Regions from separate parts of the Sphingomonas sp. Tas61C01 genome, predicted to be linked through region 2. Evidence: predicted binding sites of a transcription regulator. Region 2 holds the regulator's gene; the other holds the start of a gene.
What was found. Region 2 encodes LexA, which represses DNA repair genes until DNA is damaged. Its sites were predicted from a motif close to GTTCCNCNCTTGTTCT; they were not measured.
Positions count from the first base shown of each region.

Region 1 (4,678 bases), 470 kb from region 2:
ATCCTCGCGCCGCCGCTCGGAGATGTCGTCGATCTGGTGGCCGCGTTGCGTCGGGCGGGGATGGCGATCGTCGCGACCGGCTCGACCCATGGCAACCTGGGCGTCCGCTCGATCGGGATCGACGATTGCGCGGCCGCTAAGGAGATGACGGCGCATCTGCTGAAGCTCGGGCATCGCCGGATCGGCTTCGTGAAAGGGCGGGAAACCCACGCGTCGAGCAGGTACCGGCTACAGGGCTATCGGGATGCGCTGCACGCGGGCGGTGTCGCGCCCGACGATGCGCTGATCGTGGACGGCAACTATGATTATCAATCGGGCATGCAGGCAGCGGACAAGCTTCTCGCGCTATCGGACCCGCCGACCGCTATCTTCGCGAGCAACGACGACATGGCGGCGGCCGCGGTGTCGGTGGCGCATCGCCGCGGCATCGACGTGCCGTCGGATCTGTCGATCTGCGGTTTCGATGATACGTCGCTGGCGACCACCATCTGGCCAACCCTCACGACGGTACGTCGACCGACCGCCGACCTTACCGAGGTGGCATTCAGGCTCGTCGTGCAAGTGATCGCGAGCGATCGACCAAGCGCAAAGCCGGACAACGTCGTTCTCGAACACGTGATCGTCCTGCGCGAATCCCACGGTCCGCCGCGTAACGCGCACGATGGGTCGGCGGGTCTCCGCTAAATGGGCACACAGCCAAACGCCGCCTCGTGCGGCATCGCGCGCACAACGAACAAATGAGGATGTCCATGCGAGATCTGCTTCCCGCAATCGGCCTGATGCTGACGACCCTCACGACTGCGTTGGTCGGCAGCGCCGATGCGCAGACGTCGCCGGCACCTCGCCTGGAACGTCGTGGCGAGGCGACCCAGTTGATCGTGGCCGGCAAGCCGTTCCTCGTGCTCGGCGGCGAGACCCACAATTCGAGCAGCAGCGACTTGGCCTACATGGCGCCGATTTGGCCCAAACTGAAGGCGATGAACCTCAACACGGTCCTCGTTCCCGTGGCTTGGGAGACGATCGAGCCGCACGAAGGACGCTTCGATTTCAGCAACGTCGACGGCCTGCTGAAAGGCGCGCGCGAGCACGATCTTCGCCTCGTCATCCTTTGGTTCGGCACGTGGAAGAACACGTATTCGAGCTATGTACCAGCGTGGGTCAAGCGCGATCAGGCGCGGTTCGAACGCGTTCAGACGAGCGACGGACGCGGGACCGAACGATTGTCGCCCTTCTCTGCCGCTTCGCGCGATGCCGACGCGCGCGCCTTCGCGCAGCTGATGCGGCACCTGCGGGCGGTGGACGGTGCACGCCAGACGGTCTTGTTCGTCCAGGTCGAGAATGAAGTCGGGATCATCCCGGAATCGCGGGACCATTCCGCCCCCGCGGAAGCCGCCTTCGCTGCCCCCGTTCCCGAGGCATTGATCCGGCACTTGGGGCAGCATCGCACTACCCTTCATCCGCAACTGCGCGCGGCATGGGAAGCGGCCGGTGCGCGGACTGCCGGATCATGGCAAGAGGTCTTCGGCACCGGCAGTGCGACCGACGCGCTGTTCATGTCGTGGTGGTATGCGACCTATATCGAGAAGGTGACCGCCGCGGGGAAGGCCGAATACGCACTTCCCATGTTCACCAACGCGGCATTGATTCGGCCGAATTACGAACCGGGCCAATATAATTCGGGCGGCCCGCTGCCGATCTCGCTCGACATCTGGAAGGCGGGGGCGCCGTCGCTCGATTTCCTCGCGCCGGACATCTACTTCGAGGATTACGCCCACTGGGCGTCCGAGTACCGTCGAGCGGACAACCCGTTGTTCGTACCGGAGGCGCGCGGCCGCGCCGGCGGCGCCGCCAATGCGCTCTACACGATCGGCGCGATGAAGGGGCTCGGCTTTTCCCCGTTCGGCGTCGACGGCCAGGGCGTCGTGCTGGCCGGCGACGTGAGCGTCGGCCTTGATGCGGGCGCTGCCGGTGACGTGGCGATGACCGCGATCTACGGCCAATTGGCGCGCCTTGCACCGCTCGTGCTCCAGAAGCAGGCCGAGGGGAAGATCGAAACCGTGATCATGGAAGGATCGGCACAGCGCGCCGGCCGAGTCCGGATCGGCGATTACATCGCGACCATCACGCGCGCGAACGGCTCCAGCGGCGATATCGACCAGGCCAGCCGCATCGCCGCCATGTTCCTCCAGTCCGGTCCTGACGAGTTCCTCGTGGTAGGCAGCGGAGACGGGCAGATCAGCTTTACGAGCGACGGGGGCGCCCGCACGATCGTCGGGATCGAGAGCATCGACGAGCAGATCCTGCGCGATGCCGGTGCGGTGACCGGCCGCCGCCTCAACGGCGACGAAACCGGCCAGGGCCAATCGCTGCGGCTGTTCGCGGCCGATGCTGCCGACCACAAGGTGTACCGCGTTCGTCTCTATCGGTATCGATGACCGTTGTCCGGGTTGCGCGGAGATGAGGGTAGGTGGAACATCAGCCGGTCGAGGCTGGCCTAACTTGCTGCCAGCGCACACGCCCTGATTAGCTGATACTAGCTGGACCCGGGCGCCATGTGCTACGCCTCCATAAGGTGGACCGTCCCCGCGATAATTGAGGTCTAATAAGCGTTGCGACGGACCAATAGCGGCCGGAAGCTATGGCGTCCGCTACCGGGTGTGATGGCGTCCACCTATCAAGCTTCACCGGCACCGGCTTTTGGCCCTTGTTTGTCATCCCTCGTCGAAAGTGGCTCGATGCCCATTGCTACTCACCATCGGGGGGAGCGGCACGTTTAGCTGGTCCATATCGAAAGCTGGCGAGGGCCTTTCAAGCCTGCCCGCTAGGTGATTGGCTAGGACCAAGGCGGCACGTTCGCGCATGGCGGCAAACTTCGGCCCGTCAGCGATGGCGTCCAGTAGCTGGTTAGGGAGGTTGGTTATGGTCATGATCATACAGCTATGTTCCCCGTTCGTTCAGATTAAATCAAGAGCTGCTTCTCGACGGCGAAAATGAGGAAGGCCCGCCCGGTCGGACAAAGGCCGTGGCAAGGGTGCGAGCACTTACGTCAACAAACACAAGCGTTTATTAGATAAGTTATTGCCCGTGTCCGCCTTTGACCATTAATCTCGGTTATCAGATACGATTAATCATGGTTTGATCGATCCACGCCCAAGAGGCCTTATGAAAAACTTCATCACAGCATTCATGTCGCTGACTGCCGCGCCAGCGGTTGCAGAGACAATTGATTTCACGCCACTCGCCTATAGTGGCGATTCTACCATTCCCGATCGGAAATATAGTTCGGTCGTCGGGGGTGACTATGAATTCACGGCGCTAGAGCCAGCCTTTATACCGTTGATTGTTCGTCCAAGCAACAACCCCAACAATGCAGACCTTGGTGGCGCAACATTGGGAATAAGTACATTCGGTCAAGCACTTGGCTTCTCATTCTCTCGGGGGCGACCGTAACGGCCGCTTACCTTTATCAGTCCAACAGCAATGTTAATGGTGACCAGCCAGTCTCGTTCAGCGGAACCGACCTAACGTTCTCGTCGAACATCGTTAATCCTAGCGCGACGTTCCTGAACTCATCCCGTGCCGATGTAACGTCGATCGTTGCGTCGATTGTGAACAGCGGCCTTGGTGGAACCTATGATTTCACCGTTGGGAAGGGGGGCGTCCGGCGTAACCGATGGTACGGCGCTTGTCGTGGTTTACAGCCTCGCTTCATTGGCGGCGCAAACGGTCACGGGATTATGAAGCAGATGGATATCGTACTTCACTGTCCATTCCCCATTCGACCGTCGGAACACGGATGGTGTTAAACGCCATATATCCCATAATGTTTGAGTATCGATGCTAAGTTTCATACATTCTGTTTCAGGTTTTGCATGATCTAAGACAATGTACTGGAATGGTGTATAGCGTGCTGCCCGGTCACCGTACGCTCGCACCTTGGAACTGCTTTTGCACCGCGTCACGCGCGTACGGTTCAACTAGCGGACCAAGCCGCACCGGCTCACCGTCTCTGTTGTAATCCATTCGTCTCCCCACGCGGCATCATTGCCCGACACCGCCGGCGTCGCAACGTGATTTCATGTTGTAGGTTGGCTTGTGGGTCGCGGATGCGATCGCACGGAAAACCGTGCGATTACAGCGGTCTATAAGGGAAAGTGGCGGAGAGGGTGGGATTCGAACCCACGGTACCCGCGAGGGCACGCCGCATTTCGAGTGCGGTACATTCGACCACTCTGCCACCTCTCCGCGAGGACGATCGCCCTCCTTGTGCAGGGGGGCGGGCCAGTCGAGGGCGGGCTCCTATCGCAGACGATCTCGGTGCGCAAGCGGCTCGGCTTGTGCGGCGCGAAACAACCACTAGATTGATGCGATGCCACGTCACGACCCAACGACCCCGGCCAAGGCCGCCCAGATCGCCGCCGCGCCGTCGATCGCCCATGCGCGCTTCTCGATCGGCGAAATTGTGCGCCACCGGATGTTCGATTTCCGCGGGGTGATCTTCGACGTCGATCCGGTGTTCGCGAACACCGACGAATGGTACGACGCGATCCCCGAGGGCGTGCGCCCCAAGAAGGACCAGCCCTTCTACCACCTGCTCGCCGAGAACGCCGAATCGAGCTATGTCGCCTATGTCAGCCAGCAAAATCTGGTGCCCGACGACAGCGACGAGCCGATCGAT
Region 1 covers NZ_CP199583.1:3,595,191-3,599,868, reverse strand. Annotated here, with positions in the region: gene ACT009_RS16870 (LacI family DNA-binding transcriptional regulator) at 1-684, shown strand, start outside; gene ACT009_RS16865 (GH35 family beta-galactosidase) at 750-2,435, shown strand; gene ACT009_RS16860 (DUF6771 family protein) at 2,712-2,861, opposite strand; gene ACT009_RS16855 (hypothetical protein) at 3,163-3,450, shown strand; tRNA gene ACT009_RS16850 (tRNA-Ser) at 4,156-4,245, opposite strand; gene hspQ (heat shock protein HspQ) at 4,370-4,678, shown strand, end outside.
Region 1: ACT009_RS16860 (DUF6771 family protein) is a predicted target of LexA. The motif match lies at 2,942-2,957, and genes of this name have one in related genera.

Region 2 (4,678 bases):
CTTGTTGAGCGTCTCCACCCCGCTCGCATAGTCGGACGCCGCCGCCTTCAGGAACGCACTGTCACTGCCATACCCGGTCGGCGTGCCCGGCTGGATCGCCGCGAAAACGTCGTTGCCGCCGAAATTGAGCACGAACAGGCCAGTCGAATCGACCTTGTTCCCGAGTGCCAGATACTGGTTGTAGAAGAAGAGCTGCTCGCCGAGATCGGCCGACGCTGATGTCGTCGTTGCCCGTGCGCCCCCATAGGCGAAGTTGGTGCCGCCGAGCAGCGATGCGGTGGTCGGCTTTCCGAACAGGTCGATGCTCAGCAGGTCGGTATAGTCGTAGCCATTGGTGAAGCGGCCTTCGAAATACCCTTGAGTCGGGTTCGCCCCCGCACCGAGCTTGAGGATGTTGCCGGCGTCGACCAGGCTGTCGCCGAACACCGTCAACGACGTATAATTCGGCGCAGCCTCGGCCGGCACCGCCATCGCCGCGCTCGCTAGGCACACGCCCAGCGTCAACTTCCAGTTCATCGACCTCTCCCGTTTTTATTATGGTAAACGGATGGTAACACCCCGTTAGAAGGGAAGTAAACGGGCCGTGATCATCGGCGAGGTGACTGGTCGACGACGTAAGACAAACGAGCGGCATTCCCCAACCTCATCGTGCTTTCGCAGACGCGGGAGCCCTTCGCGGGGACCCAATGCGGGTCGCGTTACCGCCGCCCCCGAAACTCGGTGCCAAAACCCGCCCGACCATGCCAGATGACGCCATGAACACGCCACCCACCCTAATCCCCGTCGCCGAAGCGCAACGGCGCCTCTTCGCCGCTGCCGCCCCCGTCGCGGCCGATCATCTTCCGATCGCCGACGCCGCCGGCCGCTGGGCCAGCGCCGACATCCTCGCGCGCCGTACCCAGCCCGCGGCGGACCTGTCCGCGATGGACGGTTATGCGATCCGCTACGACGACCTGCCCGGCCCTTGGCAGGTGATCGGCGAAAGCGCCGCAGGCCGCCCCTATGCCGGGTCGATCGCAGCGGGCGGGGCCGTCCGCATCTTCACCGGCGCCGCGATGCCCGCCGGCGCGGACGCGGTGCTGGTGCAGGAGGAGGCGCGACGCGACGGCGCTCACCTGTCGCTAGATGGCGAGGGCCCCACCCGGCGCGGCGGCAATGTCCGCCGCCGCGGGCTCGACTTCAGCGAAGGCGACCGCCTGATCCGCGCCGGCGACCGGATCACTCCCGCGCGGATCGCGCTCGCGATCACCGGGGGCGCCGCCAACCTCCCCGTACACCGCCGGGTCCGGGTCGCGATCGCCGCGACCGGCGACGAGCTGATCCCGCCCGGTGCGCCGCTGAATCCGCTGTCGCTGCCCGAGGGCAATTCGTCGATGCTCGCCGCGATGCTGGCCGATCTGCCGGTCGAGATCGTCCGCCTCGGCATCCTCGCCGACGATCTCGCGACGCTCACCGCCGCCTTCGCCGCGGTCGATGCCGATCTCCTGATCACCACCGGCGGCGCGTCGGTCGGTGATCACGACCTCGTCCGACCCGCGTTGGAGATCGCGGGCGGGGTGATCGACTTCTGGCGGATCGCGCTGAGGCCCGGCAAGCCGATGATGGCGGGACGATTGGGCGAGGCGATGGTGCTGGGGTTGCCCGGCAACCCGGTCTCCGCCTTCGTCACCGCGGTCCTGTTCGCCCGCCCGCTGATCGCGCATCTTGCGGGTGCCGCCGATCCGCTGCCCCGCACCACCCATGCGTTGCTCGGCGAAGACCTCGCCGCCAACGGCGCGCGAACCGATTACCTGCGCGCCGAACTACGCGACGGGCGCGCCTTTGCCTCGACGATCCAGGACAGTTCGATGCTGCTGACGCTCGCCCGGTCGACCTGCCTGATCGTCCGCGAAGCGGGCGCGCCGCCGGCGTCGGCAGGCGACTCGGCGGAAATCCTCGTCATCGCTTGACGGCTTCCAAGATGTTCCATAGAAGTTCTGCGTCTGTTCTGGACGGAGAATATCCATGCTCACGCGCAAGCAGCACGAGCTCGTCTGCTTCATCAACGATCGGCTCGACGAAACCGGGATCTCCCCGTCGTTCGAGGAGATGAAGGAGGCGCTCGACCTGAAATCCAAATCGGGCGTGCATCGCCTGATCTCGGCGCTGGAGGAGCGCAATTTCATCCGCCGTCTGCCCAACCGCGCTCGCGCGCTCGAGGTGTTGCGGATGCCCGAGCGGCCGGAAAAGGCGGCGCGGGCCAAGCCGTCCACCACCGCGGCGGCGCCCCCCCCCGCCAACGTCCGCGCGGTCCCGCAGCCCGCGAACGACGTCATCGAGATCCCGCTGCACGGCCGGATCGCCGCCGGCGTGCCGATCGAGGCGTTCGAAGGCAGCGCGATGCTCGCGGTGCCGGCGGCATTGCTCGGCAACGGCGAACATTATGCGCTGGAGGTATCGGGCGACTCGATGGTCGAGGCGGGCATCCTCGACGGCGACTATGCGCTGATCCGCCGGACCGAGACCGCACGCGACGGCGAGATCGTGGTCGCGTTGATCGACGACAGCGAAGCGACGCTCAAATATTTCCGTCGGGAGGGCGCGATGATCCGGCTCGATCCCGCCAACCGCGCCTATGATCCGCAGCGTTATCCCCCCGCGCACGTCCGCGTCCAGGGTAAGCTCTCGGGTATCCTGCGCCGGTACGACTGATCCGGTCGAGCACCGGCGGATCGCGCCACGGGTGGCGATCCGCCGGGGCCAGCACCGTCGTCACTCGTTCGCTCCCGAGCGTCAGCGCGATGCCGCCGGTCCGGCGTAGCGTCTTCCTGTCGAGCCGCAGCCAGCGCGGCGTGCAACCGCGCGGCAGTCCGCCTTCGTTGACGACGATGTCCGCCGCCCGGCACGCCGCCAGCAGCGCGGCGCGCGGCACCGGATAGGCGCTGCGCAGCGCCATGATCCGCCACGTCCGCCCGCCGGCGACGAGATCGACCAGGCACAGGTCGCGGCTGCACCGCGCATCGGGCTGTTCGGCGAGCAGCAGTGGTTCGCCGTCCACCCCGCCATTCTCCGCGAGCGTCGACCGCGTATAATCGCCGGCCCGGTCGCGCAGGATCGCCAGCCCGGCGCGGGTCCTGACCGCGACGTGGCGACCGTCACCGGTGATCAGCAGGTCGGGCGGCGGGGTAGCGATCGCCCAGATCGCACCCGCCGCGACCGGGACGATCCCCAGCCGCCGCCAGCGCGTCCGCCACAACGCCAGCCACACGCCGCCGATCACCATCGCGGCGAACGCGCCGTCGGGCATCGCAGGCAGCGCCGCCACCGATCCCGGCGCCGCGGCGACCGCGTGCGCCAGCCACAGCAGCAGCGCGATCGCCCGCCCCGCCAGCCACCACAACGGCCCCCCCACCCCCGCCAGGTCGAGCACCAGCGCCGCCGCCTCCAGCGGCATGATAACGAAAGTGGTCAGCGGGATCGCGACGATGTTGGCGGCGGCGCCATAGATGCCCGCCTTGTGGAAATGGTACACCGCGATCGGCATCAGTGCGATCTCGACCGCGATGCCGGTCAGCAGCAGGGCCGCCAGCCCCCGCGCCGCCCGCCGCCCCAACCCTTCGTCGTGCGGCTCCAGGAATGCGCGGACCCGCGGCTGTTCGTGGATCGCGACGATCGCGGTGATCGCGGCGAAGGACAGCTGGAAGCTCGGGCCCGCCAGCGCCTCGGGCCAGGCGAGCAGCACCACCGTCGCGCCGACCGCGACCAGCCGCAGCGTCATCGCCTCGCGCCCCAGCGCCAACGCGACGAGCACCAGCAGCGCCGCGACGCACGATCGGATCGTCGGCACCTCGCTGCCCGTCAGCAACGTATAGCCGATCGCCGCCGTCGCGCCGGCCAGTGCGCCAATCAGCGGAATCCGCGCATGCAGCGCCAGCCACGGGCTCAGCGCCAGCAACCGCGCCACCACCACCATCGTCGCCGCCACCACCGCGGTGATGTGCAGTCCGCTCACCGACAGCAGGTGCGCCAGCCCCGCGCGTCGCATCGCCTCCGCATCCGCCTCCTCGATCGCGCCCTCGTCGCCGGTCGCCAGCGCCGACGCGATCCCGCCGATGCTGCCGTCGAGCCGCCCGGTGATGTGCCGGGTGAGCGCCGCCCGTGGTCCACCGCCCGCGTCGCCGCCGCGCTCCACCGTCACCGGCGCGAACCCGCGCCCGGTCGCTCCGATCCCGGCGAACCACGCGACCCGTGCGAAGTCGTAGGCGCCCGGCACGGCGGGCTGCGGCGGCGGCATCAACCGCGCGCGCAATCGGATCGTCGCACCGCGCACCGCCCCCGCGGGCACGTCGCCGGTGACCAGATTGACCCTGATCCGCCGCGGCAGCGCAGGGCCCGCCACCGGCGCGAGCGTCAGCCGCACCAGGTCGCGCGCGGCAAGCGGCTCGACCTGCTCGACGCGAGCGCCAAACGCCGCGATCGTCGGCCCCGCCAGCACCGGTGCCGCCACCCGTTCCGCGCGCCACCAGATCAGCGCCAGCCCGATCCCCGCACACAGCGCCGCGACCGCCACCACCCGCGCCGCGCGCCCGGTGCCGCCCGCCGCCGCCCCGGCCAGTGCCAGCGCCACCAAGCCGAGCAGCGCCACCGCCCAGCCCTGCGGATCGGGCACCACGAACCAGCACGCAACCCCGCCGCCGAT
Region 2 covers NZ_CP199583.1:259,437-264,114, reverse strand. Annotated here, with positions in the region: partial or broken gene ACT009_RS01215 (SGNH/GDSL hydrolase family protein) at 1-471, opposite strand, end outside; gene ACT009_RS01210 (molybdopterin molybdotransferase MoeA) at 756-1,949, shown strand; gene lexA (transcriptional repressor LexA) at 2,005-2,691, shown strand; partial or broken gene ACT009_RS01200 (ComEC/Rec2 family competence protein) at 2,699-4,678, opposite strand, start outside.